4 regions of the Rhizobium sp. BK529 genome follow, and region 4 is predicted to be linked to each of the others. Evidence: predicted binding sites of a transcription regulator. Region 4 holds the regulator's gene; each other region holds the start of a gene.

Region 1 (7,393 bases), 510 kb from region 4:
GCCGGTACAGCATCGACACCGGGTCAGCCGGCAGATCGATCGGCGGCATCGACACCTCGAGATCATGGAGCTTCGCCATGCAGCGGCCAAGTGATTCCGGCACGATGGCGATCGACGGCATGGCTCTCAGCGCCGGCGGCAAGGCCGAATAGCGCGGAACTGTCGCCACTACATTGCGGCTCAGCCCCAGCTTGTTGAGCGCGGCGTCGACCGCCGTCGTCACGCTGCCGACGAAGGAAATGGCAATGTGCGGTGCGGCAGTGAAATCCTCTATGCTGAGCGGCGGCTTCAGCTTCAATTGCTGCGGATCGTAAATGGCAATCGAACACTGCTCGAAAAGCGGCTTACGGATATGCCAGGACGCGGGCTCTCCATGAACGGAGATGCTGAATTCGAACGCGCCATCATCGAGCATCTGCGCCGCGTCGCGCTTGTCGGCGGCAACGCCGACCAGCCGCGCACCCGGCGCAAGCTGGCGCAGCCGTGCGATCAAGGGGCCGAAGAAGGCCGTCTCCAGATTGTCGCACATGCCGACACGGAATTCGCCCTGCCAGGTCGACGGATCGAAACTCAGGGGCGGACGGATGGCCCGTTCGATACCTGACAGCGCATCCTCGATCGCCGGTGCGATGGCGAGCGCCCGCGCCGTCGGCTGCAGGCCGCGGCCGACGCGAACGAAGAGTTCGTCGTCCAGCGCCTCGCGCAGCCGCTTCAGCGCAGCCGATAGCCCGGGCTGGCCGAGCAGCAGCCTTTCGGCCGCGCGGCTGACATTGCGCTCCTGCATCAGCACCGAGAAAGCGAGCAGGAGATTCAGGTCGATTTTACGAAGGACAGCATCATTCATCATTATGAGTAATACCTGACATGGTTACTATCAATTTGCAATGGGGTTTGAAGCTGTACATTTTCTCGTTCCCTGCCGCCAACAAGCCTCCCAAAGGCGGCAGCCAAAAAGGAACTGAGATCGATGACCAATTCCCCATCTCCACGCGGAGCCGGCCTGGCGTTGCTGCTGCTTTGCGCTGCGAACTTCCTTGACGCCATGGATGTTTCCACCATCGGTGTCGCCCTGCCTGCCATCCAGACCGAACTTGGTATGCCGGCAACCTCGCTTCAATGGGCCGTCAGCGCCTATGTTCTGGGTTATGGCGGCTTCCTGCTGCTCGGCGGCCGTGTCGCCGACCTCTTCGGCCACCGCCGCGTTTTCCTCTGGTCGCTTGGTATCTTCGCGGCCGCCAGCATTGCGGGCGGCTTCGTCGACAGCGGCCCGACGCTGATCGCTGCCCGCCTGGTCAAGGGCATCGCCGCAGCTTTCACGGCGCCAGCCGCGCTCGCTTTGCTGCTCTCCGTCTTCGGAGAAGGCGAGAAGCGGGCAAAGGCACTCGGCGTCTTCGCGTCGACAGGTGCCACCGGCTTCGTGCTCGGCATGGTGCTTGGTGGTGCGGCCACCGTCTTCAGTTGGCGCGCGACGCTCGTCATGGGCGCTCCGGTCGCGATCCTCACGCTCGCCATCGCCCCTTTCGTTCTGCCCGCGGATGAACGCCGCGGCGAGGGGCGCAAGCATTTCGACTGGGCGGGCGCGCTGACGATCACGCCCGGCCTGCTGCTCTTCGTCTTCGGCATTACCAATGCCGCGGCGGCCGGCTGGAACGATTTCTTCACCTGGGGTTCGCTCGTCGCGTCCGTAGTGTTGGTTGCGCTCTTCCTGATCGTGGAATCGCGCCATGCCGATCCCATGGTGCCCCTGCACATCTTCCGCAGGGCAAAGCTCAGCCATGCCAATCTCATCGCCGCGCTGTTCCAGGGCGCCTATGTCGGCTTCCAGTTCATCGCGACGCTTTACTATCAGGATGTCGTCGGCTGGTCGCCCTTCGCCACCGGCTTCTGCTTCGCCTTCGGTGGCGTGGCGGTGATGTTCCTCGCGCCGCGCTTTGCCGCATTGGCCCAGAACCGCGGCACTACGGCGCTGATGGCCGTCGGCGTCGGTCTGCAGGCGGCAAGCTATATCATCTGGGTGGCGTTGGTCGGCCGTATTGATCCGACCATTCTGGTTGCTCTCAACCAGATCCCGCTCGGTCTCGGTTATGCGATGACCTATCCGTCAATTCAGGTTGCCGCGCTCTCCGATGTCGAAGAAGACAAGTCCGGTCTTGCCTCCGGCCTGCTCTTTGCTGCTTTCCAGATCGGCGGCGGCATCGTGCTGGCGGCTGCGTCCGCAATCTTCGCCGCAGCCCCGCATTTCGGCTGGGATCCCTATGTTGGCGGCATCGTTTTCGTGGCCTTGCTGGCCGTTCTGATCACTCTTTTGGCCGCCGTTGGCCCGAAGACCGCAACGCTTCGGTCCGAGGCCTATCAGGCTGCGGAATAACGCAAATTGCCCGCGTCGGCCTGGCGCGGGCATCCTCTTTGGGTTTCTAATCGAACCTGTGGCCTTCTATACGCTGGCATTGAGATTTGCCCGCAGCCGGGTCAGCATGTCGCGCATGGCGCCCATTTCTTCCAGCGTGCAGCCGATTGCTTCGCCGATCGAAGACATGATCGTATTGACCTCGCCCTTCATCGCCTGACCTTTCGGCGTCAACGACACGATAACCTGCCGCTCGTCGCGGGAATCGCGGGCGCGCTTGATGAGGCCACTCTGCTCCAGCCGCTTGAGGAGAGGGGAGAGCGTGCCTGAATCGAGATCGAGCTGCTCGCCGATCGTCTTGACCGGCAGCTCGGCTTTTTCCCAGAGCACCAGCATGACGATATATTGCGGATAAGTGAGGCCTACCCTGTCGAGTATTGGCTTGTAAGCCCGGGTGAAGGCATGCGCCGTCGCATAGACTGCGAAACAGAGCTGCTTCTCCAGCCGCTTTTCCTCTTCCGGTATTTCCATCACTTTCGCCGTTCTCGTTCTCATATCTGCCTTCCCTAGAGGTCTTCATTGTCCTCTTTTCAAATTCCGAATGCAATTTGCAAAATTCACTTGCGTACAATTTAATTGCGCGATATTAAAAGTCCAGCCCGAACGAACGGGGCCAACCAAAGGAGATTGTCATGCCTATTCTCTATACGACCAAAGCTTCCGCCACTGGTGGCCGCGCAGGCCGCGCCGTCTCTGAAAACGGCGTTCTCGACGTCACGCTGACTGTGCCGAAAGAGCTCGGCGGCGACGGCGCAACCGGCACCAATCCCGAACAGCTCTTCGCGGCCGGCTATTCGGCCTGCTTCCTCGGTGCTCTGAAATTTGTGGCCGGCAAGGAAAAGGTCAAGATTCCCGAGGAAACCACGGTTTCTGCAACCGTCGGCATCGGCCCGCGTGAAGATGGCAGCGGCTTCGGCATCGAAGTTGCGCTGACCGTCAACATCCCGGGCGTCGACCGCGAAACCGCCGAAAAGCTTGCAGCCGCAGCCCACATCGTTTGCCCTTACAGCCACGCCATGCGCACCTCGACCGAAGTTCCGGTCACGGTCGCCTGATCACTTTGCAGCATTGGCGAGAGAGGCCGAGGCTCCGCTTCGGCCTTTTTCGTTTGCCTCTAATGTGCCGCTTGCTGTTCCGATCCGGGCAGCTGGTCCGCATCCGTCAGCGTGCCCAAGAAGGCGACGATGTCGTCGATCTCCGATTCCGTCAGCGCCGGCGGGTCGCTGGGCTTACGTCCGAAAGGCGGGTCCTGGTTGAGATTGGCCCAATAGGCTTGCGGAACATCATCATATTTGCGGATCGTGCCGTCGGCATTCCTAGGGTACCAGCGGCCCGGATCGCTGTCGCGTGTGGCGTAGAAGGAAACGACATCGCGCAGCGAGTGGAAATAGCCATTGTGGAAGAAGCTCTTCTTCAGCGCCACATTGCGCAGCGTCGGCGTTCGGAACAGGCCGCAATATTCCGGCCGGTCCTTGAAGTCTGTCCGCTGCGGGCCGCAAAGGCCGAGATCGTGATAATCGGAATCGGCGTTGGCCGGGATTGCCATGTTGCGCGGCACCGCGAGCCCGAGGAAGCCGAAGTCGGAAAATTGCGGTGGCTCGCCGTCGTTGGCGGGCTCGCTCAGATGGCAGCTCGAACAGTTGCCCTTCGCCGGATCTTCGAAGAGGTCGCGCCCATGAAGTTCCTGTGCCGTCAACGTGCCCTTGCCGGCAAGAAAGGCGTCATAGCGGCTGGAATAGGGATAGAAGTCCGCGCCGCTCTGCTCGAAAGTACTGAGTGCCTCAACCGCACCCTGGAAGGCATCCCCGACATTGCCAAAGATATCCTGACCGAAAATTGCCCTGAAATCATTGGCATAGGCTGTCTTGCTGAGCGCTGCGACGACTTGGGCTTCGTTCTTGTTGCCCATTTCGAAAGGTGAAAGCAGCGGGATCTTCGCCTGGTCGGAGCCATGGTCCACGCGCCCATCCCAGGTCAAACCGCCAGTCGGCCCGTTGTCGACGCTCTCGTCGCCTTCATCCTCGGAATCGTAGAAATGCTCGGTGAACGAAGGGGTCGCCTGCAGATAGCGCAGCGTCGGCACGGCGCGCAGGCCAGGCTGGTCCATATCTGGTCCGCCCATTTCGACCGGCGTTGCAGTCGCCGGGGTGAAACCGTGATGAGGATCGTGACATGAGGCGCAGGCCTGCTTGCCGGAGGCTGATAGCGAGGCATCGAAGAACATCTTGCGGCCGAGTTCCGTAAGGGATTGGGCGCGGGCATAGGCTTCCGCTCGCGACATGGGACCGGGGTGTGTGCCCCCGGTAGTAGCCGCGCTGCTTTGCCGCAGGGGCAAGAGGCTGAAACCGATTGCTGACGCAGCCAAACCGAGCGCCAGACCGGATCGCAGGAGCCAGATATTCTTTGCCGTCATGTCAGGGATTCCAATGGGTTAACATTGTCCATTGTCATAATCGAACCTGACTGCAACAGATTGATGACGCGCACCTCCGAACCGTTGCGGCAAGCTGCCATATGTCACAAATTGATAGACGGCGGGAATAGCGTCGCGCTTGCGCTCGGCCATTGCATTTCCGCCGTATGCTCCTCTAGCCACGCCCCCTTAGCCATGAGGTTTCCCGCATGACCAGACTGAAGCTCCTCCGTAATCTTTCGCTGGCCGGTTCGGCCATGCTGCCGCTGGCGTTCGCCACGGCTGCCCATGCCGCACCCGCCGGTATGGACAAGATCCAGAATATCGTCGTCATCTACGCCGAAAACCGCAGTTTCGATAACCTCTATGGCAGCTTCCCGGGCGCCAATGGTCTTTCCAACGTCAGCGAAAGCCAGGCCCGCCAGCTCGATCGCGACGGCACGCCACTCGCCGAACTGCCGCCCGCCTGGGGTGGCCTGACCGCCAAGGGCGTGACGCCCGCCATCACAGAGGCACAGTCCGCTCATCTTCCCAATGCCACCTTCTCGATCGACGATCCCAAGGGCTTCGCGCAGGCGCCAAACGTCATCACCCGCGACCTCTGGCACCGCTTCTACCAGGAGCAGATGCAGATCGATGGCGGCAAGAACGACAAGTTCGTCGCTTGGGCCGATTCCGGCAGCCTCGTCATGGGCCATTATGACGGCTCGATCTTGCCCATGTGGCAGGTCGCCAAGAAATACGTCCTCGCCGACAACTTCTTCCAGGGCGCCTTCGGGGGCTCCTTCCTCAACCATTTCGCATTGGTCTGCGCCTGCGCTCCTTATTATGCTGATGCCGACAAGAGTCCGGCCAAGCCGACGATCGCCAAGGTCGATGCCGACGGCGTTTCGCTGATTCCGGCCGAAAACGGACCGAAGTCGGCTCTCGAAGGCGCTCCGAAATTCGTCTCCGACGGCAACCTCACGCCGGATTTCTATGCCGTCAACACCATGCAGCCACCTTACCAGCCGAGCGTCAACGCCCCGGCCAAGGATGGCGATGCGGCCTATGCCGACCCGTCGCAGCCGAACACCCTGCCGCCGCAGCACGAGATTACCATCGGCGACCTCCTGTCGCTGAAGGGAGTCACATGGGCATGGTATAGCGGTGCGTGGCAGGCAGCGCTTGACGGCAAGAACGCTACGCCGGTGCCGAACTTCCAGTTCCACCATCAGCCCTTCAACTATTTCGCCAACTTCGCGCCGGGCACGGCAGCCCGCGCAGAGCACCTGAAGGACGGCGGTCTCGGCGGCGAAGCCTTCATCAAGGATATCGACGACGGCAAACTCCCGGCCGTTTCCTTCTATAAGCCGCAGGGCAATCTCAACGAACATGGCGGTTATGCCGATTTATCGAGCGGTGACCAGCACCTCGCCGATCTCGTTTCGCATCTCGAAAACAGCCCGCAATGGGGCCACATGCTCGTGATTGTCACTTATGACGAAAACGGCGGCTTCTGGGATCACGTCGCGCCGCCGAAGGCCGACCGCTGGGGGCCGGGCAACCGCATTCCGGCCTTCATCATCTCGCCTTACGCCAAGGGCGGCATGGTCGATCACACGCAATATGACACGACCTCGATCCTGCGGCTGATCACGGCCCGCTACGACCTGCCGGTGCTGCCGGGCCTGCTCGCGCGCGACAAGGCGCTTGCGCTGAACAACGAGCCGCCGATGGGCAACCTGACGGCAGCCCTCGACCTGACGCGCTGATCGTCACGACAACGCTGTGTCTTCTCCCCGAGAGGTGGGGAGAAGACTTCGTGCTTTTCGGATGTCTATCCGTTGAGCTCGCGCATGCCGATTTCGCCGTAGCGATCTCCGACAGCGCGGGGCAGGACGCTTGCGATTTCCTCGAGATCCCCAGGTGTCAGATCAACGGCGGCCGCTCCAAGATTCTCGTCCAGCCGGGTGCGGCGGCGGGTGCCGGGTATCGGCACGATATCGTCGCCCTGCGCCATCACCCAGGCAAGCGCCAGCTGCGCCGGCGTTACGCCCTTGCGGCGCGCAATCTCCTCGACGACGGCGACGAGCTCGAGGTTCCGCTGGAAATTGTCGCCCATGAACCGCGGTGAGGTCCGCCGATAGTCATCGGGTGCAAGATCGTCGACGGATTTGATGGCGCCGGACAGGAAGCCGCGCCCGAGCGGCGAATAGGCGACAAGCCCGATCCCGAGTTCACGCAGCGTCTCCAGCACCCCGTCTTCAGGCTCGCGGGACCACAGCGAATATTCGCTCTGAACGGCGGTGACGGGATGCACGGCATGCGCCCGGCGGATCGTTTCCGGGCTGGCCTCCGACAATCCGATATGCCTGACCTTGCCGGCTTCGACGAGTTCCTTCATCGCCCCGACCGTGTCCTCGATCGGCGTATTGGGGTCGACGCGGTGCAGGTAATAGAGATCGATGTGGTCGACGCCGAGGCGCCGCAACGACCCATCGCAGGAGGCTTTGGCATATTCGGGCCGCCCATTGACTGTCTGGGCGCTGACGCCAGGTATTGCTTTTATTCCGCGTACGAGGCCGAACTTG
Region 2 (7,393 bases), 350 kb from region 4:
TGGCACGTCGAATTCCACCTCGACTTCACCGATGCGGATTTCACCGGTGAAAGGGTGGTTGCGGCCATAGCCGCGCTGGGTGGAATAGCCGAGCGCCAGCAGAAAGCCCTCGTCGCCGCGGGCAAGCGCCTGCAGGCGGAGATCCCTAGTCATCGGGAATTCCATCGGTTCGCGCGTCAGGTCGCCCGTCTCGTGGTCTTCGGGAAGCTCACCGTCGTTTTCGATCAGGCCCTCCTGACCGAGGATTTCGGAGACGCGCATGACGCGGCCGGTCTCGGCCGGACGCTGGGCAGGCTCTTCCACAGCCTCATCCGTCAGAAGCGTCGGATCGAGCAGACGGTGCGTATAGTCGAAGGTCGGGCCGAGCAGCTGTCCGCCCGGGAGATCCTTGTAGGTAGCCGAGATGCGGCGCTCGATCTGCATGTCGGCCGTATCGAGCGGCCTGGAGTAGCCGAAGCGCGGCAGCGTCGTGCGATAGGCGCGCAGCAGGAAGATCGCCTCGATCATGTCGCCGCGCGACTGGCGTACGGCAAGTGCGGCAAGCGTGCGGTCGTAAAGCGAAGCTTCGGCCATGACGCGGTCGACGGCGAGAGCGAGCTGTTCGACGATCTGCTCGATGCCGATAGCGGGCACGGAACGATCGCCGCGCCGGCGGTCGGCGAGCAGGCGGTGGGCATTGGCGATGGCGGCCTCGCCACCCTTGACGGCAACATACATGAGCTCAGATCTCCGTTGCTGTGATCTTGGTGGTGCGCGGCAGGCAGAGGAAACGCTTGCCCGCCGTCAGCACGATGTCTACGCCGCGTGGGAAAAGTGCGCGGTTTTCCGTCCAGAGACGCAGGAAGGTTTCCGGTAGGCCGATAGGGGCGATCTCGATTACGCTCTGGATGCCCGGCCCCATCAAAGCGAGACGGCGCCCGCCTTCGAGATCGGCAAGCTCGATCACGACGGTCGTCGAACGGTCGGGATATTCCTGAGTACCGGCCGCAAAGAGGCCGAAAGTAGAAAGCGCCATACCGGCTTCGACGAAGGCGAATCGCGCTTCCGCCTTTTCCGCCGTCAGCGGCGCACCGGCATGGAAGCCGAGCCACTCCGGAACGGCCGACTTGGCAAGCTCGGCGGAGAGCCAGACGGGGGTGTCGTGGTCGCAGAGCGTCAGGCCGATCGCGCCAGCGGCAATGCCGAGTGGTGCGGGCGGCGTCACATCGGGCGTGACGGACTGGATCGTGCCGGGGCGGGCCATGCCATCCATCAGCATCTTGAACACGCTCTGTGCGTGGAAAACCGGCTCAGTGAAGCCACCGGTCAAAACGTCGGTCTTGAGGTTCATCAGTCTTCTCCCCGGACCATGGTGAAGAAGTCGACGCGGGTCGCGGACGTTTCTTCAGCCTTGCGGTTGTTGTCATCGGCGATCCGCCGGGCGATCGGCGAAAGCAGTTTTTCCTCGACGAAGCGCATGGTTGCCTCTTCCTGCCAGAGTGCGTCGAAGATCGCCGAAAGCCGTGCCTTCTCGCGGTCGGTGCCGAGCGCCTGGGCGTGACCGACCGAGCCGGATGCAAGCCGTACCGTCGCGCGCGTCACGGTCACTTCGCCGAGATTGAAGGGCGCACCACCGCCGCCGATGCGGCCGCGAACCATGACGAGACCGGTTTCCGGGCCGCGCACCGGCTGCACCACCGGCTGTTCGGCAAGCGCGTCCCACGCCGCCAGCAATTCCTGTTTTTCGGCGCGCGCGAGCAGATCGACGGTACGCTTGCGCCCGCCCTCCGTCCGCGCCGCAGCTTCCGTCTTCTCCGCTGCCGTCATCATCTTTTCCTCGAAAATGTCTATTGATATAGACAACCGTACAAGCTATACCTATCCCTAAATCGGCGACGTGACAAGCGTGTGACAAGGCGCGTCCGAATTGGCTGGATGGGGTGTAATGGCAGGAATAAAGCAGGTGCAGCGGCAGACGGGTGTGGCGCTCTGGCGCCAGATCGCCGACAGGATCCGCGAGGCGATCAGCAGTGGCGTTTACGATCAAACCGGCATGGTGCCACCGGAAACGGTCCTTGCGCTTCAATTCGGGGTCAACAGGCATACTGTTCGCAGCGCACTTGCCGCACTTGCCCAGGAAGGCATCGTGCGTGCGGTGCAAGGCCGCGGCACGTTGATCGAGCGCAAGGAGCGCCTGAATTTTCCGATCAGCCGCCGTACCCGCTTTACCGACGGCCTGAGGGACCAGGCGCGCGAGACACATGCGCTCCTGCTCGGCCATGCGGAGGAAGCGGCCGATGCCGAGGTGGCCCGCTGGCTGCGCGTGGAACAGGGCACGCCGGTCATTCGTCTAGAAACGGTGCGCGACGCGGATAAACGGCCCGTCGCGCGCGGAACGAGCTGGTTCCCGGCCGCTCGTTTTGCCGGCATCGGCGAGATCTATCGGAAGACGGAGTCCATCACCAAGGCCTTTGCCGCACTCGGCCTGTCGGACTATGTGCGTGCCACGACGGAGATCACCGCCGCCCATGCCGATTCCGGAGATATTGCCGATCTGGAACTGACGCCGGGCGCCGTGCTCTTGATCACCAAGGCGATGAACACCGATCTGGAAGGCGTGCCGGTGCAATATTCGATCAGCCGTTTTGCGGCCGATCGCGTTCAGTTCACCATCGAAAACTGAAAACGGAAAAGGCCGGACTCACGCCCGGCCTAGCTTTACTGGTGCCTGACCGCGCTCAGTGCGCGCCAGACATGTCGCCGAGTACTTCCTTGGAAGCGACCGTCGAGTCTGCGTTCAGCTTGTATACCATGGGCACGCCCGTCGCCAGGTTCAGCGACAGAACCTGTTCGCGGTTGAGGCGGTCGAGAACCATGACGAGCGAACGCAGCGAATTGCCGTGCGCGGCAACGAGCACCTTTTCGCCACGCAGCACGCGTGGAAGGATTTCCGTGAGATAGTACGGCCAGACGCGAGCCCCGGTGTCGCGCAGGCTTTCGCCGCCCGGAGGCTGGATGTCGTAGGAGCGGCGCCAGATATGCACCTGCTCTTCGCCCCATTTGGCACGGGCATCATCCTTGTTGAGGCCGGAGAGATCGCCATAGTCGCGCTCGTTCAGCGCCTGGTCGCGGATCGTTTCCAGGCCCGGCTGGCCGACCTTGTCGAGGATCAGCTTCAGTGTGTGCTGGGCGCGCACGAGTGCGGAGGTGAAGGCGACATCGAACTTGATGCCGTAGTCGGCAAGCGCCTGGCCGCCAGTCGTGGCTTCCTGGATGCCGAGCTCGGTCAGATCAGGATCTTTCCAGCCGGTGAAGAGATTCTTGAGATTCCAGTCGCTCTGGCCGTGGCGAACGAGGACGAGGGTACCGCTCATGAAAAATGCCTCCGAGAGATGGTCAATGAGAAGAAAGCCCGAGAACGTCGAGCATGGAATAGAGACCCGGTTTCTTGTCGCGCGCCCAAAGGGCCGCCTTGATGGCGCCGCGCGCAAAGATCGAACGGTCGGTTGCGCTGTGCGAAAGCGTGACGGTCTCGCCTTCGCCGGCAAAGAGTACGGAATGCTCGCCAATGACGGAGCCGCCGCGCAGCGTCGCAAAGCCGATAGTGCCGGCGTCCCGCGCGCCAGTATGGCCGTCGCGCACACGCACGGATTTCGAGGCAAGATCGATATTGCGGCCGCTTGCAGCGGCGTCACCAAGCAGCAATGCGGTGCCGGAGGGCGCATCGACCTTGCGCTTGTGATGCATTTCGAGAATTTCGATATCCCAGTCAGCAGGGTCGAGCGCCTGAGCAGCCTGCTGCACGAACACGCTGAGCAGATTAACCCCGAGGCTCATATTGCCCGACTGGACGATGCGGGCATGGCGGGAGGCGGCCGCGATCTTGGCATTGTCCTCGTCGGAGCAGCCGGTCGTGCCGACGACATGAACGATACGCGCCTGCGCTGCCAATCCGGCAAATTCCACTGACGTGGCGGGCGATGTGAAATCCAGCACGCCCTCGGCGTGCAGGAACGCTGTCAAGGGATCGTCGCCGATGATGACGCCATTGGCGCCGAGACCGGCGACCTCACCGGCATCCTTGCCGACGAAGGGCGAGCCCGGCCGCGCGACCGCTGCATGCAGCGTCACGCCGTCGATGGAATGAATAAGACGGATGAGCGTCTGTCCCATGCGTCCCGCCGCTCCGACCACAACCAGTTTCATCGCAGCGTCGCTCATGTCAGTCCGTCATCCCGATTAAAATGAATCAGAAGCCGAAGGCCTCTGCAGATTGTTGAGGCGAGCGTAAAGTCCGTCGCTGACCTTCGCAAGCGTCTCGTGACTGCCTTCTTCGACGACGCGCCCCTGCTGCATGACGATGATCTTGTCGGCGCGTACCACGGTCGAAAGCCGGTGGGCGATGACGACGACAGTGCGGCCGGTCATGGCTTCGTCGAGTGCTTTCTGTACGGCCGCTTCCGATTCCGTATCGAGTGCCGAGGTTGCCTCGTCGAGCAGCAGGATCGGTGCGTTGCGCACCAGCGCGCGGGCGATCGACAGCCGCTGGCGCTGGCCGCCGGACAGCGTCACGCCATTTTCGCCGACGGGCGTATCGTAGCCCTGCGGCTGTGCGACGATGAAGTCATGCGCATAGGCAAGCCGCGCTGCCTTTTCGATTTCGTCGTCCGTCGCTTCGGGGCGGCCGTAGCGGATATTGTCGCGGATCGTGCCTTCGAAGAGATAGGGCTGCTGCGAGACATAGGCGAGCTGGCGGCGCAGCGACTGCTTGGTAACATGGGCGATATCCTGTCCGTCGATCAGGATCTGACCTTCCTTCGGATCGTAAAAGCGCGGAATGAGGCTGATGACGGTGGATTTGCCGGCGCCCGAAGGGCCGACGAGGGCAGTCGTTTTTCCGCCCTCAGCCGTCAGCGTCACGCCGTTCAGGACGCTCTCGTTGCCATAGGCGAAGGAAACGTTGCGCAGCTCGATCTTCGCCTCGGACACGACAAGCGGCTTTGCATCCGGCAGTTCGCGCTGGCGCGGCTCCATGTCGAGCAGCTCGTAGATCATCCGGGCGTTGACCACGGCTCGCTCCATCTGCACCTGTAGGCGCGCGAGGCGGCGGGCCGGATCATAGGCGAGCAGGAGGGCCGTGACGAAAGAGAAGAAGGCGCCCGGCGGCACGCCCTGATAGATGGACCGATAAGCGGCATAGGCAAGCACGCTTGCAACGGCAAAGCCGGCAAAGCTTTCCGTCAGCGGCGAGGTACGCTCCGAAAGCCGCGCGATACGGTTTGCCCGGCCTTCGGCAGCGGAAATCAGCTTGTTGACCTTGTTCTCCAGCGCTTCTTCCATCGTGAAGGCCTTGACGATGGAAATGCCTTGGATTGTTTCCTGCATGGCGCCGAGAACATGGCTGTTGAGGTTGACCGCTTCCCGGGTGGCCGAGCGCAGTCGCTTGGAAACATAGCGCAGCGCATAGAGCAGCGGCGGCGCCAGGATGAACACGGCGAGGCTGAGCAGCGGATCCTGCAGCACCATGACGCCGATCAGCGAGACGAAGGTTAGGAGATCGCGCACCGTCGAGGTAATCGTGAGGTTCAGCACGTCGCGGATGCCGGTCACGTTCTGGCTGACCTGCGCGGCGATATGGGCCGAGCGTGCCTCGTTGAAATAGCCGACGGAGAGCGTCATCAGATGTGAATAGATGCGCCGCTGATAGCGCGCGACGATATCGTTGCCGATCCGCGACAGCGCGACGCCCTGCCCGTAGCTCGCAAAGCCGCGCAGCATGAAGGCGATGAAGATCGAAAGACAGATGATCCAGACGACGTCGGCGCGCCGGTTGGCGAAGGCCTCGTCGATGATCGCCCGCATGATCCAGGCGGTAAACGCTGTCGAAAGCGCCACGACGATAAGGCAGGCGATTGCGAAGACATAGCCCCAGAGATGGTCCCGGCCGTTTTCGGCAATGATACGCTTCAGGACGCCGGTCACGGTATCGCTGTTGACGTTTGGCTTTCTGCTTTCGGCGGCTTCCAAAAATAGGCTTCCTGTCTCAGGGCCGCATGCCGCAGGCGCGGCACGCATATTCGCGCGCTCTATAAAGAGTTGGAGGAGCTTTGGCTAGCTGACTTAGAGCCTTTCCTGGTTAGCTTGAAGCATTCTGCCGGAGCAGTTTTGTGTCAGGGCGGAAGCGATTGGCGACGGGCATACCTCTAGATACGTCCGAGCCGATCGCTTCTCCTGGCGCAACGATGCCCGGCCCTAGCTGGTTTGCAAGCAAACCACCGGGGTTGGCTGAAACGGGCCGGCTGATCGACCGGCCGGCTTGGCCGTAGATCTGGGCTACGACGCGTGCCGGCCGGTCGACCATCCGACTCCGTTTGAGCCAACAGAATGCTTCAATCTAATCAGGAAAGGCTCTAACGCCGCCAGCGTCGGCCGTCCGTCGAAACGCCGAAGTTTCCGGGCATGCGCGCATAGGAGGAAAGCCCGGCCAGAGCGGCGAGCGGATGCGTCACGACATAGGTTGGGATCGTTCGCAGCAGCGCGGAATGCGGCGCCTTATCCTCGAAGGCGGCGCGGAATTCCGGCCCTTTCAGCGCCGGAAGAATCTTCTGCGAGATGCCGCCTGAGAGATAGACGCCGCCGCGGGCCATGAAGACGAGCGCCATGTCGCCCGCGACGCGCCCGAGATAGGTCGCAAACAACGAGACCGTTTCGACGGCAACCTTGTCGCTGCCGGCGAGTGCATGCGAGGTGATATCGGCCGGATCGGACATCGTCGGTTTGAGACCGTCGGCGGCACAGATGGCGCGATAGAGATTGACGATGCCGCGGCCGCAGAGGATCTGCTCGGCCGAAATCCGGCCCTCGATGGTTTCGACATGCGGGAAGATCTCATAGTCGCGCCTGCTGCGCGGTCCGAGATCGACATGGCCGCCTTCGCCGGGAACTGGGATCCAGGTCGACTGAGCGTGAACCAGGCCGCCGACGCCGAGGCCGGTGCCGGGCCCGAGCACGACGCGGGACGCCACCATGTCGTCAGAAGTATAGCCGATGCGCTCGCGGTTTTCGTCGGACAGTGCGGCGATCGCCAACGCCTGGGCCTCAAAATCGTTGACGATGAGCACATCGACGAGGCCAAGCCCCTCGATCATCGTCTTCGGCCGCACCACCCAAGGGCAGTTGGTCAGCGGGATTTCATCGGCCTTGATCGGGCCGGCGACGGCAAGGATTGCGGCGCGCGGCTGCACGGACGTCTTGTCCAGGACACCTTTCTGGATCGCTTCGTCGATCGTCCCGTAATCGGCCGTGCGCACATTCGGAAACTGCTTCGGCTCGGCATAGGCATCCGACAGGATGGAAAAGCGGGCATTCGTGCCGCCGATATCGCCGATCAGGATCGGAAAGGGCAAGGGAGTGG
Region 3 (7,393 bases), 820 kb from region 4:
CACAAAGTCTCCGGCCTCAGCCATCGCGCCATTGGCATGGATTGCGACCGAAAATCCATTGGCAACAAGGTCTTCGGCGATTGCCCGGCCTATTCTTTTGGCGGAACCGGTTACAAGTGCCGCGCGAAGTCTTTTCTGGGTCAAGATCCTGCCTTCTGGTCCTTCGAGTCTGCTTCTGCCTATATAAGGGCGGGACCTGATTATATAAATAGCTGAAAGCGGTGCGTACGCGATGTCGATATTCTATGTATTATTTGGCGAAACGTTTTATTAAAAAGTGTAATTTCAGTTTAACGGAACGTTATCCTTAATAAACGGTATGTTGCAACCAAGCAACATCGAATTTCTGCCTCCGCTCAGCCACAATGATATCACAATTTGGCTCTTTCAAATCCGCATTTGCATTCCAATTTCACTCTCGATCCGGAAGGGACATTTAGTAATCCCCCGTGAATGCTTCGCCGAGTTTGAGTTGACGAGCGCGCGGGACTGAAAGGAGATAAGTATGCGTATACTCTTTGCTGGCCTCATGGCTTCCGCTCTCGCCGTTGGTGGCTTCTCGGTCGCGCAGGCAGCTGATGCCGTGGACCAGGTCCCGCAGGCGCCGGTCGCTGAGGAAACCCCGGCTCCGGTCAACAACTGGCAGGGCTTCTATCTCGGCGGCGCCGCCACCTATAACATGGGTAGCTTCGGTCACGACCGCGACACCTATGATTGGGGTGGCCAGCTCTTCACCGGCTACAATTTTCAGCAGGGCCAGATCGTTTACGGCGCTGAAGCCGATCTCGGTTATGGCGATGCTGACGTCACTGAAGGCGGCATCAAGAACAAGACCGGCTGGAACGGCTCTGTCCGCGGCCGCGTCGGTTACGACCTGAACCCCTTCCTGCTCTACGGTACCGCAGGTCTGGCGCTCGCCGACACCAAGGTTTCCGACGGCACGTCTTCCGACAGCAAGACCGCCTACGGTTACACGGTTGGCGCCGGTGTCGAAGCCTTTGTGACCAACAACATCACGACGCGCCTCGAATACCGCTACACGGACTACCAGAGCAAGGACTACAACCTCGACTCCGGCAGCGTTTCGCGCGGCTTCGACGAAAACAGCGTCAAGGTGGGTATCGGCGTCAAGTTCTGATACGGATTGCATCCAGCACAAAAAGCCGGGCCTCGTGCCCGGCTTTTTTGTCTTTGTTGATCGCGGGATTTTTCAGGCCTGGGGTTTCAGCTGATCGTAGCCGTCGAACGCCTTGTCGAATTCCTTGAGCCAGCTGATGAGCTCGGCGTGTTCTTCTTCCCACTGACCCTTGAAGCGCAGGTCGAGGTAGCCGATTGTTGCGGCCAGAGCGAAGTGCCCGCCATGCAGCTTTTTGCGGAGCTTCGGCGCATTGGCTGCCAGGTAATTCAATGCGGTCTCTACCTTCTTCCACTGCCGGTCGATCCAGGGTTGATGCACCTTCTCTTCGTCGCGAAAGCGGCGCTCGTAGACAATCGCCAGCAGACAGTCGCAGACACCGTCGCAAAGCGCCTCCAGCACTTCGGCATCTGTGCGCTTGCCCTTCTTGGAGGGATAAAGCGCGCCCTTCGTCAGCCGGTCGAAATAATGCATGATCGCGACACTGTCGAAAACGGAAGTGCCGTTATCCGTCAGTAGCGTCGGGATTTTGCCGAGCGGATTGTTGTCCACAAGGATCGCCGGGCCCGCATTCGTATCGACCCGGATTTCCGTAATCTCGAGGGCGAGATGGCGGGCGGCCATACGCACCTTGCTGGAGAAAGGCGAGGTCGGGGAGCAGAGAAGCTTCATGGGGCACCTTTTGAATTACGGATGACGCTGGACTATTCCCCGTCGTCCGAGATTCGGTCAATCGCTCTTGGTGGCCTTCGTCTCGCCGCGCAACCAGAAGGCACGTTGCGAGGCGAAACGATCCTGCGCCAGATGGTCTTTCAGAGCCGGCAGCAGCTGATGCAACTCGTCTTTCAGTGTGAAGGGCGGGTTTACGATGATGAGGCCGGAGCCTGTCAGTCCCGTCGTCTCGCGGTCACTACGCACGGCAAGCTCGGCGCAGAGCATCTTCGGTATCTCCGCCGCCTGCAGGGCATCATGGAATTCCTTGATCGGCGCGCCCTTCTTCAGCGGATACCAGAGGCAATAAGTGCCGCCGGGAAAACGCCGGTAGGCCTTGGCAAGGCCATCCACCAGCCGCTCGTATTCGCCGTCCTCCTCGAACGGCGGATCGACGAGCACGATACCGCGCTTTTCCTTCGGTGGCAGATGCGCGCCGAGCGCCAGCCAGCCATCGAGCTCGGTGATGCGCGCATGATGATCGCCCTCGAAGAGCCGATGCAGCCGGGCAAAATCCTCTGGATGCAGCTCCATCGCCGAAAGCCGGTCCTGCGGGCGAAACAGCATACGGGCAAGCTTCGGCGAGCCGGGATAGAAGCGCAGGCCACCCTGCGGGTTCAGTTCCCGGATCACGGAGAGATAGGGCTCCAGCAGTTCGGAAACCTGCGGCCCGAGATCGGCTTCGAGCAGTTTGCCGATTCCGCCCTGCCATTCGCCGGTCTTCTGCGCTTCCTCGGAGGAAAGATCGTAAAGGCCGATGCCGGCATGCGTGTCGAGCACGCGGAATGCGGCGTCCTTCTTCTGCATGTAGCGGATGAGCCGCGCCAGCACCGCATGCTTCAGGACATCGGCAAAATTGCCTGCATGATAGATGTGGCGATAGTTCATTTTCGCTGATGCCTGTTATGAATTCGGATGACAGGGAGTTTTTGTGCCTTTTGGCCGCCTGAGCCTTGGCATATAGAAATCGCATGAACATTGCGACCCCCATCCACGCCAAATCCAGGATCGGTCATACGGCCTGTCCGCACGACTGTCCCTCCACCTGTGCGCTGGAGGTGGATATTACGGAAGACGGCCGTATCGGCCGTGTCCGCGGCGCCAACGGCCATTCCTATACGTCGGGCGTCATCTGCGCCAAGGTCGCTCGTTATGCCGAGCGCCTCTATCATCCTGACCGTCTCATGCATCCCTTGCGCCGCACCGGCGCCAAGGGGGCAGGGCAATGGCAGCAGATTTCCTGGGATGATGCGCTGGACGAGATCGCCGAAGCCTTCGTGAAGGCCGAGGCCAGGGACGGCAGCGAAGCCATCTGGCCCTATTTTTACGCCGGCACCATGGGCTGGGTACAGCGTGATTCGATCGAGCGCCTGCGCCACGCCAAGCGCTATTCCGGCTTCTTTTCCTCGATCTGCACCAATCCAGCCTGGACCGGTTTCACTATGGCGACCGGTATGCTGCGCGGTCCGGACCCGCGCGAGATGGCGCGTACCGATTGCGTCGTCATCTGGGGCACGAACGCGGTGGCCACGCAGGTCAACGTCATGACCCACGCGATCAAATCGCGCAAGGAGCGCGGCGCCAAAATCGTCGTCATCGACATCTACGGCAATCCGACGATGAAGCAGGCCGACATGGCCTTGATCGTCAAGCCCGGCACCGATGCAGCACTCGCCTGCGCCGCCATGCATATCGCCTTCCGCGACGGTTATGCAGATCATGCTTACATGGCGAAATATGCCGACGATCCCTCGGGTCTCGAAGCGCATCTGAAGGCAAAGACGCCGGAATGGGCGGCCGCGATCACAGGCCTTTCGGTCGAAGAGATCGAAGCTTTCGGCAAGCTCGTCGGCACGACGAAAAAAACCTTCTTCCGCCTCGGCTACGGCTTCACCCGCCAGCGCAACGGCGCTGTCGCCATGCATGCGGCCGCCTCGGTCGCCACCGTGCTCGGCTCCTGGCAATATGAAGGCGGCGGCGCCTTCCACTCCAACAGCGATATCTTCCGCATGAACAATGCGGAGCTGACCGGCAAGTCGATGAAGGATGCGGCCATCCGTATGATCGACCAGTCGCAGATCGGCCGGGCGCTGACGGGCGATGCCGTGGCCCTTCGCCACCGCGGCCCGATCACGGCCATGCTCATCCAGAACACCAATCCGGTGAACATCGCGCCCGAACAGCGGCTGGTGAAACGCGGCTTTGCTCGTGACGATCTCTTCGTCGCTGTCCACGAGCAGTTCATGACCGAGACGGCCGAAATGGCCGATATCGTTATCCCTGCCACCATGTTCGTCGAGCATGACGACATCTATCGAGCCGGCGGGCAGAACCACATTCTGCTTGGACCCAAGCTCGTCGAGCCGCCGCCGACCGTGCGCACCAACCTCTTCGTCATCGAGGAACTGGCAAAACGCCTTGGCGTCGCCGATCGCCCCGGCTTCGGTTTCACGGCCTGCGAAATGATCGACCGCGTATTGGCGGCGAGCAACCTGCCGGATTACGATTATTTCCTCGAACACAAGTGGTTCGACCGACAGCCGGCCTTCGAGGAAGCGCATTATCTCAACGGCTTTGCTCATCCCGACGGCAAGTTTCATTTCCGGCCGGATTGGGTGGACGGCGCTGCCCCGAACAAACCGCCGGCGTCGGTCGGCGCGCTCGGCCCCTATGCCGAGCTGCCGCCGTTCCCGGATCAGGTCGACGTCATTGAAGTCGCTGATTCCGAGCATCCTTTCCGCCTGGCGACCTCGCCGGCGCGCAACTTCCTGAATTCGAGCTTCTCGGAAACCAAGACCTCGCGCCAGAAGGAAGGCCGCCCGGAAGTGATGATCAATCCCGTCGATGCGGAGACCAATGGCATCGGCAACGGGGATCTCGTCCGCATCGGCAATATGCGCGGCGAGCTGCGCATCCATGCCCGTATCACGACCGAGGTAAAGCCCGGCGTGCTGATTGCCGAAGGTCTTTGGCCCAACAAGGCGCATGTCGATGGCGAAGGCATCAACATTCTCACTGGCGCCGATCCCGTGGCGCCCTATGGCGGCGCCGCCGTTCATGACAACAAGGTCTGGCTTCGCAAGGATGCCGCCAAGGAAGCCCTATGACGCAATCGAAAGCAAACGTGAAGATTGTCGGCAAGGAAACCCTGTCCGACGGATGGACGAAGCTGGTCGGCTATGAGCTCGACTTTACCGACCGGGAGGGCGAGACGCACCGCCTGTCGCGCGAGGTCTACCACCGCACGCCGGCCGCCTGCATCCTGCTCTATGATCCGAAGCGCGACGTCGTCGTGCTGGTGAAGCAGTTCCGCCTGCCGGTCTATCTGAACGGCGACCCCGCCTGGATGATCGAAGTTCCGGCTGGCCTGCTCGACGGCGACGAACCCGAAGCCGCCATCCGTCGCGAGGCGATGGAGGAGACCGGCTACATGATTCGCGATGTCCGCTTCCTCTTCAGATCCTACACCGCGCCGGGCTCCATCACCGAGATCGTGCATTTCTTTGCAGCGGCAATCGATACCGCCGACCGCACATCCGATGGCGGCGGTCTGGAGCACGAGCACGAGGATATAGAGGTGCTGGAAATCCAGCTGCCGCAGGCTCTCGCGATGATCGAAAAGGGAGAAATCATCGATCTCAAGACGATCATGCTGGTGCAATGGGCGGTAGCGAACAAAAGCCTGCTTGGCACCTAAAAGTCCGACCTTGCAACGTCATGGCCGAGATAGATTCGCCTCGGCTGAATTTCTTGGAATTCTTCATGCAATTGTCACGAAGCGAGACTAAGCGCTGCCCCTTAACAATCATCAGATGCGGTCAGGAGAAAGCCCATGTGGCTCGGTAATTTCACCCTCGTTTTGCCCAACGAGGTGGTGAATGAAGGTTCTGTGCGGATTGAAGACGGCTTGATCGCCGAAATCAGGCCGGAGCCGGTTGCCAACGCCGTTATCGATGGCGGAGGGCGTCTGCTGATGCCGGGTTTCGTCGATCTGCATGGAGATATGATCGAACGGGAAATCGCCCCGCGCCCGAACGCCCATATGCCGATCGACTTCGGCATCCACGAACTCGACAAGAAGCTTGCCGCTGCTGGCGTCACGACAGCTTTTGCCGCCGTCTCCTTCGCGACGGAAAGTGTCTACGGCCATGTCCGTTCGCTGGAGACGACCTCAGCGGTCATCGAGGGCATCAACACGCTGCGCGACAATCTGCTGATCGATCATCGCGTCCATGCCCGCTACGAAATCACCAATACCGGCGCAGCCCCGGCGCTGGAGCGCCTGCTGGAAGCCGGCCATATCAATATGGTCTCGCTGACGGACCACACGCCGGGGCAGGGCCAGTATAACGACATCAAGAGCTATATCCTGAGCATTTCCGAACGCCGCGCCGTATCGGAGGAAATGGCTGCAGAGATCGTCGCCCAGCGTATTGCCATGCGCGACAATCCCGAGATCGAGGCCAAGCTGAAGGATATCGTGGCGCTCGCCAAGAAGCATGGCCTGTCGCTCGCCTCGCACGATGATGACAGTGTCGAGAAGGTCGCCGAAATGTTCGATCTCGGCGTCACCATCAGCGAGTTCCCGGTCACGCTGCCGGCTGCCGAAGAAGCTCGCCGCCGCGGCCTTTGGACCCTGATGGGCGCGCCGAATGCGCTGCGGGGCAAATCCATGTCCGGCAATCTGAGCGCGCTCGATGCCGCTAAGGCCGGCCTGCTGACGGTGATTGCTGCCGATTACCATCCGGCTGCATTCGTACCCGGCATCTTCAAGCTGGCGGAAATGGTCGAAGGCGGTCTTCCCGCTGCCGTCGCCATGGCCACGTCGAATGCCGCCCGTTCAGCTGGCCTGATGGACCGCGGCGAGATCGAAATCGGCCAGCGTGCCGATCTCGTTGTCATCGAGCCGGGCGATGTCCATCGCATCCGCGCCACTTTCCGCGGCGGCCAGTTCGTCTATAGCGATGGTACGCTGCATCCACTTCAGGCTCTTGCGGCCTGAAGTCAGAACATTTCTGCTTTAGCCGCCGATCAGCGAAATAAGCTGCGATTTGGGGGCGGTGGCGGAAGCTGTCGTTCCGACGGCCTTCCGGCCTTCCATCTTCACCTTGCCTTCGGCAAAGAGCTTGAGCGCCTGCGGATAAAGCTGATGTTCGACGGTCAGTATGCGTCCTGCCAGCACCTCGGCGGTGTCGCCCGCAAGTATAGGCACGGCGGCCTGGCCGATGACTGGGCCTTCATCCATGCCTTCGGTGACGAAATGCACGGTGCAGCCGGCAATCCGCATGCCGGCGTCGATCGCCCGCTGATGCGTATGCAGCCCCGGAAAGAGCGGCAGCAGGGAAGGGTGGATATTGATGATCCGGCCTTCGTGGCGCTGGATGAAGGCGCCTGACAGGAGGCGCATATAGCCGGCGAGGCAGATAATATCCGGCGAAAGCTCATCGAGCGCGGCAAGGATTGCCGCCTCGTGCTCGTCCTTGTTCGCATAATCCTTGCGCACGAAGGCGAAGGTCGGGATACCCTCGGCAGCCGCCTTGGCAAGCC
Region 4 (7,393 bases):
GCGTTGACCTGATAGGGCTGGAAGACATTGTGACCGCGGGCCCGATGTTCCTGATTCATGGAGACCCAGGTATCGGTCACCACGCAATCGACGCCGGCGACCGCACGGTCGGCATCATGGCATAGCATGATTTCGGCGCCCTCATTGCGGGCCCAGTTCAGATAGTGATCCTTGGGCTCGGAACCAAGGGGTACAGCCATGTTCATGCGATAGCCGAAACGAGCAGCCCCTTCGACGAGGGAATGCAGTACGTTGTTGCCGTCTCCGGTCCAGGCGATCGTCTTGCCCTTGATCGGGCCGCGATGCTCTTCGAAGGTCATGATATCGGCCATGATCTGGCAAGGGTGCGTGTCGTCCGTCAGCGCGTTGATGACGGGAACGGTCGCATGTTCGGCGAGCTCCAGCATGCGGCTGTGCTCGGTCGTGCGGATCATGATCGCATCGACATAGCGCGACAGCACCTTGGCCGTATCACCGATCGTCTCGGCGCGGCCGAGCTGCATTTCGGTGCCCGAGAGGAACAGCGTCTCACCGCCGAGCTGGCGCATGCCGACATCGAAGGACACGCGGGTTCGGGTCGACGGCTTCTCGAAGATCATGGCCAGCATCTTGCCGGCGAGCGGCTTGTCGGCGGCACCCGCCTTGAACGCCTGCTTTCGCACCTTCGCATCGTCCATGATGGTTCTGAGATCGGATGCGGTGACTGCGGAGAGATCGAGGAAGTGTTTGGGGGAAGCCATTGTTCGTTACCTGCTACGCCCGCCAGCGGGCGGGGCATTGTCCTTTCAAGCGGTCTTCTTGACCTTGGCGGCACGGATGCTTTCGGCGGCACGCTCGAGACGGGCAATGCCCTCGCGCGCCTCTTCGGCGGTTACGACCAGCGGCGGCAGCAGACGGATGACATTGTCGCCGGCGGGGATGGCCAGAAGATGGGCTGCGCGGATCTCCTTCAGGAGCTCAGCCGAGGGAATGGCAGCCTTGACGCCGAGCAGCAGGCCTTCGCCCCTGATATCCTCGATCACATCGGGATAACGATCCTTGAGCGAGGCGAGGCCCTGACGGAAGACGAGGGTGACATCGCGGACATGCTGCAGGAAACCATCGGCCAGGATGACATCCAGAACCGCGTTGCCGACAGCCATGGCCAGCGGGTTGCCGCCATAGGTGGAACCATGCGTGCCGGCCTTCATGCCAGAGGCGGCCTCTGCCGTCGCCAGGCACGCACCGAGCGGGAAACCGCCGCCGATGCCCTTGGCAACCGCCATGATATCGGGCGTGATGCCAGACCACTCATACGCGAAGAGCTTGCCGGTACGGCCGACGCCGGTCTGAACCTCGTCGAGAATGAGGAGCAGGCCGTGTTCATCGCAGATCTGGCGGAGCGCCCTCATGAATTCAGGCGTCACCGGGCGGACACCGCCCTCGCCCTGTACGGGCTCTATAAGGATGCCGGCCGTCTTGTCGGAAATCGCGGCGCGCACGGCCTCGATATCGCCGAAGGGAACCCGATCGAAGCCGGGGGTCTTCGGGCCGAAACCTTCGAGATATTTCTCCTGGCCGCCGGCGGCGATGGTCGCCAGCGTGCGGCCGTGGAAGGCGCCTTCGAAGGTGATAATGTGGAAACGTTCGGGATGTCCCTTGGAGAACTGGTAGCGGCGCGCCGTCTTGATGGCGCATTCCAGAGCCTCGGCACCGGAATTGGTGAAGAACACCTTGTCGGCGAAAGTGGCATCCGTCAGCCGCTTGGCAAGCTTCTCCTGACCAGGCACTTCATAGACATTCGACAGGTGCCAGACCTTGTCGGCCTGATCCTTGAGAGCAGCCACGACATGCGGGTTGCCGTGACCGACTGACGTGACAGCGACGCCTGCGCCAAAATCGAGATATCGTTCGCCGGTTTCGGTGATCAGCCAGACGCCCTCACCTCGCTCGAACCGCAACGGGGCACGAGAATAGGTATCATAAAGCGGCGAGGCTTCAGCCATGGCGCGAACTCCTGCAACAGGTTATGAGACAACGGACTCCGGCTAACAAAACCAGGCCCGAAAAATCAAAAATGCCGCCTTTCGGCGGCCGAGAGCACTATTTACTTTTCGCACTGCAATGTCAACAAAACTGAGGATTTAGCGCATGCGTCAAGCAGGCAATCGGCTTTACAGGTCTATCAACAGCTAATGTTGCAGAAATGACTCGCTCGGGAAGCAAGTTGGGGAAAACTACGAATTCGGATTCATCCGATTCCTGCGACTCTTGTCACAGAGTCAGGCTCACACTAGGTTAAAGTTCAATTACTAGACTGCATGCGGCGGAACTAGTCACCTAAATTTATCAGGCGTTTCTTGCTTCGGAAGCTTCCGAGGCAACGGTGAGGGATTCTGCCATCACCAACGCAAAGGCGGAGACAGGGCATGAACTGGACAGACGAGCGTGTCGAGAAGCTCAAGAAGCTTTGGTCGGAGGGGTTGAGCGCCAGCCAGATCGCTGCGCAGCTTGGCGGGGTGAGTAGAAACGCTGTTATCGGCAAGGTTCACCGGCTCAGTCTTCCCGGCCGCGCCAAGGCCGGCGGTACGGCAACCACGGCGCGTGCGCCGAAGCGCAATACCTCGGCACCGCGCGCTCCGAACTATACATCTCGCATCGCCACCCGCACCGTGACGCGCCAGCAGGGCGCAACGATGCTGAAGGAAGAGATCGAGATCGAAACCGTCGAGGAGATGGACTACGTGCCGGCCGCAAACGTGGTCGTGCCGATCTCCCGTCGCCTCGGACTGACGGAGCTGACAGAGCGCACCTGCAAGTGGCCGGTCGGCGACCCGCTGAAGGACGACTTCTACTTCTGCGGCTGCGACTCCCCGGATTCATCGCCCTACTGCAACTATCATGCGCGCCTCGCCTATCAGCCGGTCAGCGAACGCCGCAAGGCTGTCCGGGTCGCCTGATCGGCGACCTCCAACAGACCAAACGTACCGTCACCCCTCCTCGCCGATGCGCGGAGGGGTGATTTTTTTAGCCGGCACAGGAGCGCGGGAAAACGGCTCCCGGCCACGGTCGTTCGAAGGCCGAGCTCTGCCGGCCTTCCACCATGCCTGACAATGCGAACTTATGTGGCCAACATCACCGATGCGTTTCAGCCTCGACCGGCATGGAACGGTCGTCATGGCGCTGTAGCGCGATTTTCTGATCCAGATGCGGTATTCTCGTCGAGTAGCACGGCGCAAACAGTCGCTCAGGGGTGCCAATGGAGATCGATCCGAAGCGCATGACAATGGGATTCGTCGGGACGGGCACGATTACAGAGGCCGTCGTCACCGGATTGGGCAAGACAGCGTTTCGCGACACACCGATCGTGCTGTCACCGCGTAACGCAGGCGTCGCCGCCCGTCTCGCGGCGGCAAACGAGAATGTGTCGATCGCTTTAAGCAATCAGGATGTCCTCGACCGCTCCGATCTCGCATTTTTGGCCGTGAGGCCGCAAATTGCCGAGGAGGTCGTCCGCTCGCTCCGATTTCGGCCGGGCCACCATGTCATCAGCTTTGTCGCGGCCACGCCAATGGATCAACTGCTGGCGTGGATCGATCCACCGGTTCGCCTAAGCCTGGCAATTCCACTTCCGTTCGTCGCAGATCTTCAGGGGGCGACTGCGATCTACCCGCCCGACGAAGTTTCCCACGCCCTCTTTTCGGCGCTCGGAACGGCGATCCAGGTTGAAAACAAACTTGAGTTCGAACTTCTCGCGGTGGCGAGCTGCCTGATGGCCAGCTATTTCGGCATCCTTGAGGCGACGTCGACCTGGCTGCAGAGCCAGGGGCTTTCGGGACCGTCTGGCGACGCCTACCTCCGTCAATTGTTTTCCGGCCTCGCCCATGCCGCCCGTTCAAAACCTATGGCGAGTTTCGACGAGCTCATCGGTGAGCATTCGACCAAGGGCGGATTGAATGAACAGGTGCTCGAAGACTTTCGCGCGTTCGGCGGCATGGCGGCTCTGCAAAAGGCTCTTGATCGAATTCTTGCGCGCATCCGCCTGTAAAAGCAGGTTCTTTCGAGGCTCGCTTCGGCGCTGGGTGTCGGCTTTCATTAGGAGTTGGGAGTTCCACATAGACAAACAGGCCGCCCGTCAAGCGGGCGACCCGTCTGGACCTCCGATCACTCGGATTAAGCTTCCATGGAATATCCCGCACCGCGGACGGTGCGGATGACGTCCTGCATGTTGGAGAAGTTCAGCGCCTTGCGCAGGCGGCCGACATGGACGTCGACGGTGCGTTCGTCCACATAGATGTCATGGCCCCAGACGCCGTCCAGAAGCTGGGAACGGGAGAAGACCCGGCCCGGCGATGACATCAGGAATTCCAGCAGGCGGAATTCGGTGGGACCGAGGCGGACTTCGCGGCTCTTGCGATGAACGCGATGGGTTTCGCGATCGAGCTCGATATCTCCACACTTCAGAACGGTGGAGAGAACCTCGGGACGGGCGCGGCGCAGCATCGCCTTGACGCGGGCGACAAGCTCCGGCGTGGAGAAGGGCTTGACGACATAGTCGTCGGCGCCGGTCGAGAGACCGCGAACGCGCTCGCTTTCCTCGCCGCGTGCCGTCAGCATGATGATCGGCAGGCGCTCGGTCTCCGGTCGCATGCGCAGTCGGCGGCAGAGCTCGATGCCGGAAACGCCCGGCAGCATCCAGTCAAGGATGAGCAGGTCCGGCGTGCGCTCCTGAAGCCGGATTTCCGCCTCGTCGCCACGGAGGATCGTATCCACCTCGAAACCTTCCGCTTCGAGGTTGTAGCGGAGAAGCACGCTGAGTGCCTCTTCATCTTCAACAACTGCAACTCTTGGGATCATGCGTGTCAGTCTCCTAATGCATGATCCTTAAACCGGGGGTGATTTAAACAAGGGACCATGCAGAAACTCGGAATTGGCTGCACCTAAAGCGTGTCGCGATCCTTCGGATCCGCTGCCGCGCTGTAAGCTTTTTTCGCATGTCGTTATCGCAAAACCGCTGCACACTTTTGCGCGACATGCTTTCTGCGCGCCCCCGGCGAGGGCGCGCATGCAATGGGCAGGTCCGGATTACTCCGTGACTGCGCCGACGGTGTTGGAGCTGTCGTCCTTCGGACGCTCGCCCTCCGGCTGGGAACCGGTTGCCATGTAGTAGATCGTCTCGGCGATGTTGGTCGCATGATCGCCGATGCGCTCGATGTTCTTGGCGCAGAAGAGAAGATGCGTGCAGCTCGTGATGTTGCGCGGATCTTCCATCATGTAGGTCAGGAGTTCGCGGAACAGCGAGGTGTACATCGCGTCGATTTCATCGTCGCGCTCGCGGATCGACTTTGCCTTGTCGGCCGAACGCGTCGTGTAGACGTCGAGCACTTCCTTGAGCTGGACGAGCGCCAGTTCGGAAAGATGCTCGAGACCGCGGGCGAGCTTGCGCGGAACGCCGGTGCTCTGCACGGCGATGACACGCTTGGCCGTGTTCTTGCCGAGATCGCCGACGCGCTCGAGGTCGGCGGCGATACGGATCGAACCCATGATCTCGCGAAGGTCGGAGGCCATCGGCTGGCGACGGGCGATCGTGACAATCGCCTTGTCGTTGATTTCGCGCTCGGCATGATCGAGGATCACGTCGTCCGAGATGACTTTCTGTGCGAGCGCGGTGTCACCGTTGACGAGCGCGCGAACAGCGTCGGCACCCATCTGTTCGGCAAGGCCGCCCATCTCGGCAATGCGCCGGGACAGGAACTTCAGGTCGTCATCGTAAGCAGAGAAAATATGTGTCGATGCCATGGGGCTTTGTCCTCGAAAATCGGGAAGGCTTCACATCTCCAAACTCAGCCGAACCGGCCCATGATATAGTCCTGGGTACGCGGATCGTCCGGGTTGGTGAACATCTTGTCGGTGTCGTTCTCCTCGACCAGGTTGCCGAGGTGGAACATGGCTGTACGCTGTGATACGCGCGCGGCCTGCTGCATGGAATGCGTCACGATGACGATGGTGTAGTTTTCACGCAGCTCGTGGATCAGCTCTTCGACCTTGGCGGTTGCGATCGGGTCGAGCGCCGAGCAGGGCTCGTCCATCAGGATGACTTCCGGGCTGACGGCGACGGCGCGTGCGATGCACAGACGCTGCTGCTGGCCGCCGGAAAGCCCGGTGCCGGATTCATGCACGCGATCCTTGACTTCATTCCAGAGGCCGGCGCGCTGCAGGCTGGACTCGACGATCTGGTCGAGGTCTGCCTTGGACTTGGCGAGGCCGTGAATGCGCGGGCCATACGAGACGTTTTCGTAGATCGACTTCGGGAACGGGTTCGGCTTCTGGAACACCATGCCGACACGGGCGCGGAGTTCGACGACGTCGATGTCGGGATCGTAGATGTCGTCGCTGTCGAGCGTGATCTTGCCGGTCACGCGGCAGCCGTCGATCGTGTCGTTCATGCGGTTCAGCGACCGAAGGAAGGTAGACTTGCCGCAGCCGGACGGGCCGATCAGGGCGGTCACGGTGTTTTCGCGGATGTTCAGATTGACATCGAAAAGGGCGCGCTTTTCGCCGTAATAAACGGAGACATCCTGACCGATCATCTTATACGGGACGTTGCTCATTTTCTGGTCCAGCGCCTTCTCAACTGCTGCTTCCGTCAACATGTTCATGATCTCTACTCCGTTTACCAGCGGCGCTCAAAGCGACGACGCAAGAGGATAGCTCCGATGTTCATGACGATCAGGAACAGGAGCAGGACGATGATGGCACCCGAGGTTCTTTCCACGAAGGCGCGCTCGGCTTCGTTGGCCCACATGTAGACCTGAACCGGAAGTGCGGTGGAGGGATCGAGCGGAGTGGTCGGCGCCTGGGCGACGAACGCGACCATGCCGATCAGGAGCAGCGGCGCGGTTTCGCCGAGTGCGTGGGCAAGGCCGATGATCGTGCCGGTCAGAATGCCGGGCATGGCGAGCGGCAGCACATGGTGGAACACCATCTGCATCTTCGAAGCGCCGAGGCCCAGCGCCGCCGAGCGGATCGACGGCGGCACGGCGCGGAGCGCTGCACGCGTCGCGATGATGATCGTCGGCAGCGTCATCAGCGTCAGCACCAGACCACCGACGAGCGACGCCGAACGCGGCAGGCCGGCGAAGTTGATGAAGACCGACAGGCCGAGCAGACCGTAGACGATCGAGGGAACCGCGGCGAGGTTGTTGATGTTGACCTCAATCAGGTCCGTGAGCCTGTTCTTCGGCGCGAATTCCTCGAGGTAGATCGAGGCGGCGACGCCGATCGGCAGCGCAAGGACGAGAACGATCAGCATCAGGTAGAGCGAGCCGATGAGGGCGACGCCGAGACCTGCGGCTTCCGGACGGCTGGAATTGCCGTTGACGAAGAGGCCGGTGTTGAACTGCTTGTGGAGAGC

The links. The regulator PhoB, encoded in region 4, activates phosphate uptake and scavenging genes when phosphate is short. The targets are predictions, from matches to a motif close to TGTCATNNANCTGTCAT.
Region 1: the regulator PhoB is predicted to act here: its motif matches at 4,873-4,889, upstream of FHX08_RS12260 (acid phosphatase).
Region 2: the regulator PhoB is predicted to act here: its motif matches at 1,877-1,893, upstream of phnF (phosphonate metabolism transcriptional regulator PhnF).
Region 3: the regulator PhoB is predicted to act here: its motif matches at 5,605-5,621, upstream of FHX08_RS10650 (alpha-D-ribose 1-methylphosphonate 5-triphosphate diphosphatase).

The regions. Positions count from the first base shown of each region.
Region 1 is NZ_JACIAU010000001.1:2,408,137-2,415,529, reverse strand. It holds gene FHX08_RS12285 (LysR family transcriptional regulator) at 1-847, opposite strand, end outside; gene FHX08_RS12280 (MFS transporter) at 968-2,368, shown strand; gene FHX08_RS12275 (MarR family winged helix-turn-helix transcriptional regulator) at 2,435-2,902, opposite strand; gene FHX08_RS12270 (organic hydroperoxide resistance protein) at 3,040-3,462, shown strand; gene FHX08_RS12265 (cytochrome-c peroxidase) at 3,522-4,820, opposite strand; gene FHX08_RS12260 (acid phosphatase) at 5,030-6,574, shown strand; gene FHX08_RS12255 (aldo/keto reductase) at 6,640-7,393, opposite strand, start outside.
Region 2 is NZ_JACIAU010000001.1:3,269,728-3,277,120, reverse strand. It holds gene FHX08_RS16450 (carbon-phosphorus lyase complex subunit PhnI) at 1-717, opposite strand, end outside; gene phnH (phosphonate C-P lyase system protein PhnH) at 722-1,330, opposite strand; gene phnG (phosphonate C-P lyase system protein PhnG) at 1,330-1,806, opposite strand; gene phnF (phosphonate metabolism transcriptional regulator PhnF) at 1,925-2,662, shown strand; gene FHX08_RS16430 (2,3-bisphosphoglycerate-dependent phosphoglycerate mutase) at 2,718-3,353, opposite strand; gene dapB (4-hydroxy-tetrahydrodipicolinate reductase) at 3,376-4,200, opposite strand; gene FHX08_RS16420 (ABC transporter ATP-binding protein) at 4,219-6,006, opposite strand; gene FHX08_RS16415 (glucokinase) at 6,390-7,393, opposite strand, start outside.
Region 3 is NZ_JACIAU010000001.1:2,093,013-2,100,405, reverse strand. It holds gene FHX08_RS10680 (SDR family oxidoreductase) at 1-144, opposite strand, end outside; gene FHX08_RS10675 (outer membrane protein) at 506-1,138, shown strand; gene FHX08_RS10670 (glutathione S-transferase) at 1,211-1,807, opposite strand; gene FHX08_RS10665 (23S rRNA (adenine(2030)-N(6))-methyltransferase RlmJ) at 1,865-2,734, opposite strand; gene FHX08_RS10660 (molybdopterin-dependent oxidoreductase) at 2,818-4,953, shown strand; gene FHX08_RS10655 (NUDIX domain-containing protein) at 4,950-5,543, shown strand; gene FHX08_RS10650 (alpha-D-ribose 1-methylphosphonate 5-triphosphate diphosphatase) at 5,679-6,848, shown strand; gene purN (phosphoribosylglycinamide formyltransferase) at 6,867-7,393, opposite strand, start outside.
Region 4 is NZ_JACIAU010000001.1:2,917,720-2,925,112, forward strand. It holds gene argF (ornithine carbamoyltransferase) at 1-740, opposite strand, end outside; gene FHX08_RS14695 (aspartate aminotransferase family protein) at 786-1,985, opposite strand; gene FHX08_RS14700 (GcrA family cell cycle regulator) at 2,409-2,939, shown strand; gene FHX08_RS14705 (pyrroline-5-carboxylate reductase) at 3,239-4,027, shown strand; gene phoB (phosphate regulon transcriptional regulator PhoB) at 4,153-4,836, opposite strand; gene phoU (phosphate signaling complex protein PhoU) at 5,065-5,778, opposite strand; gene pstB (phosphate ABC transporter ATP-binding protein PstB) at 5,823-6,638, opposite strand; gene pstA (phosphate ABC transporter permease PstA) at 6,653-7,393, opposite strand, start outside.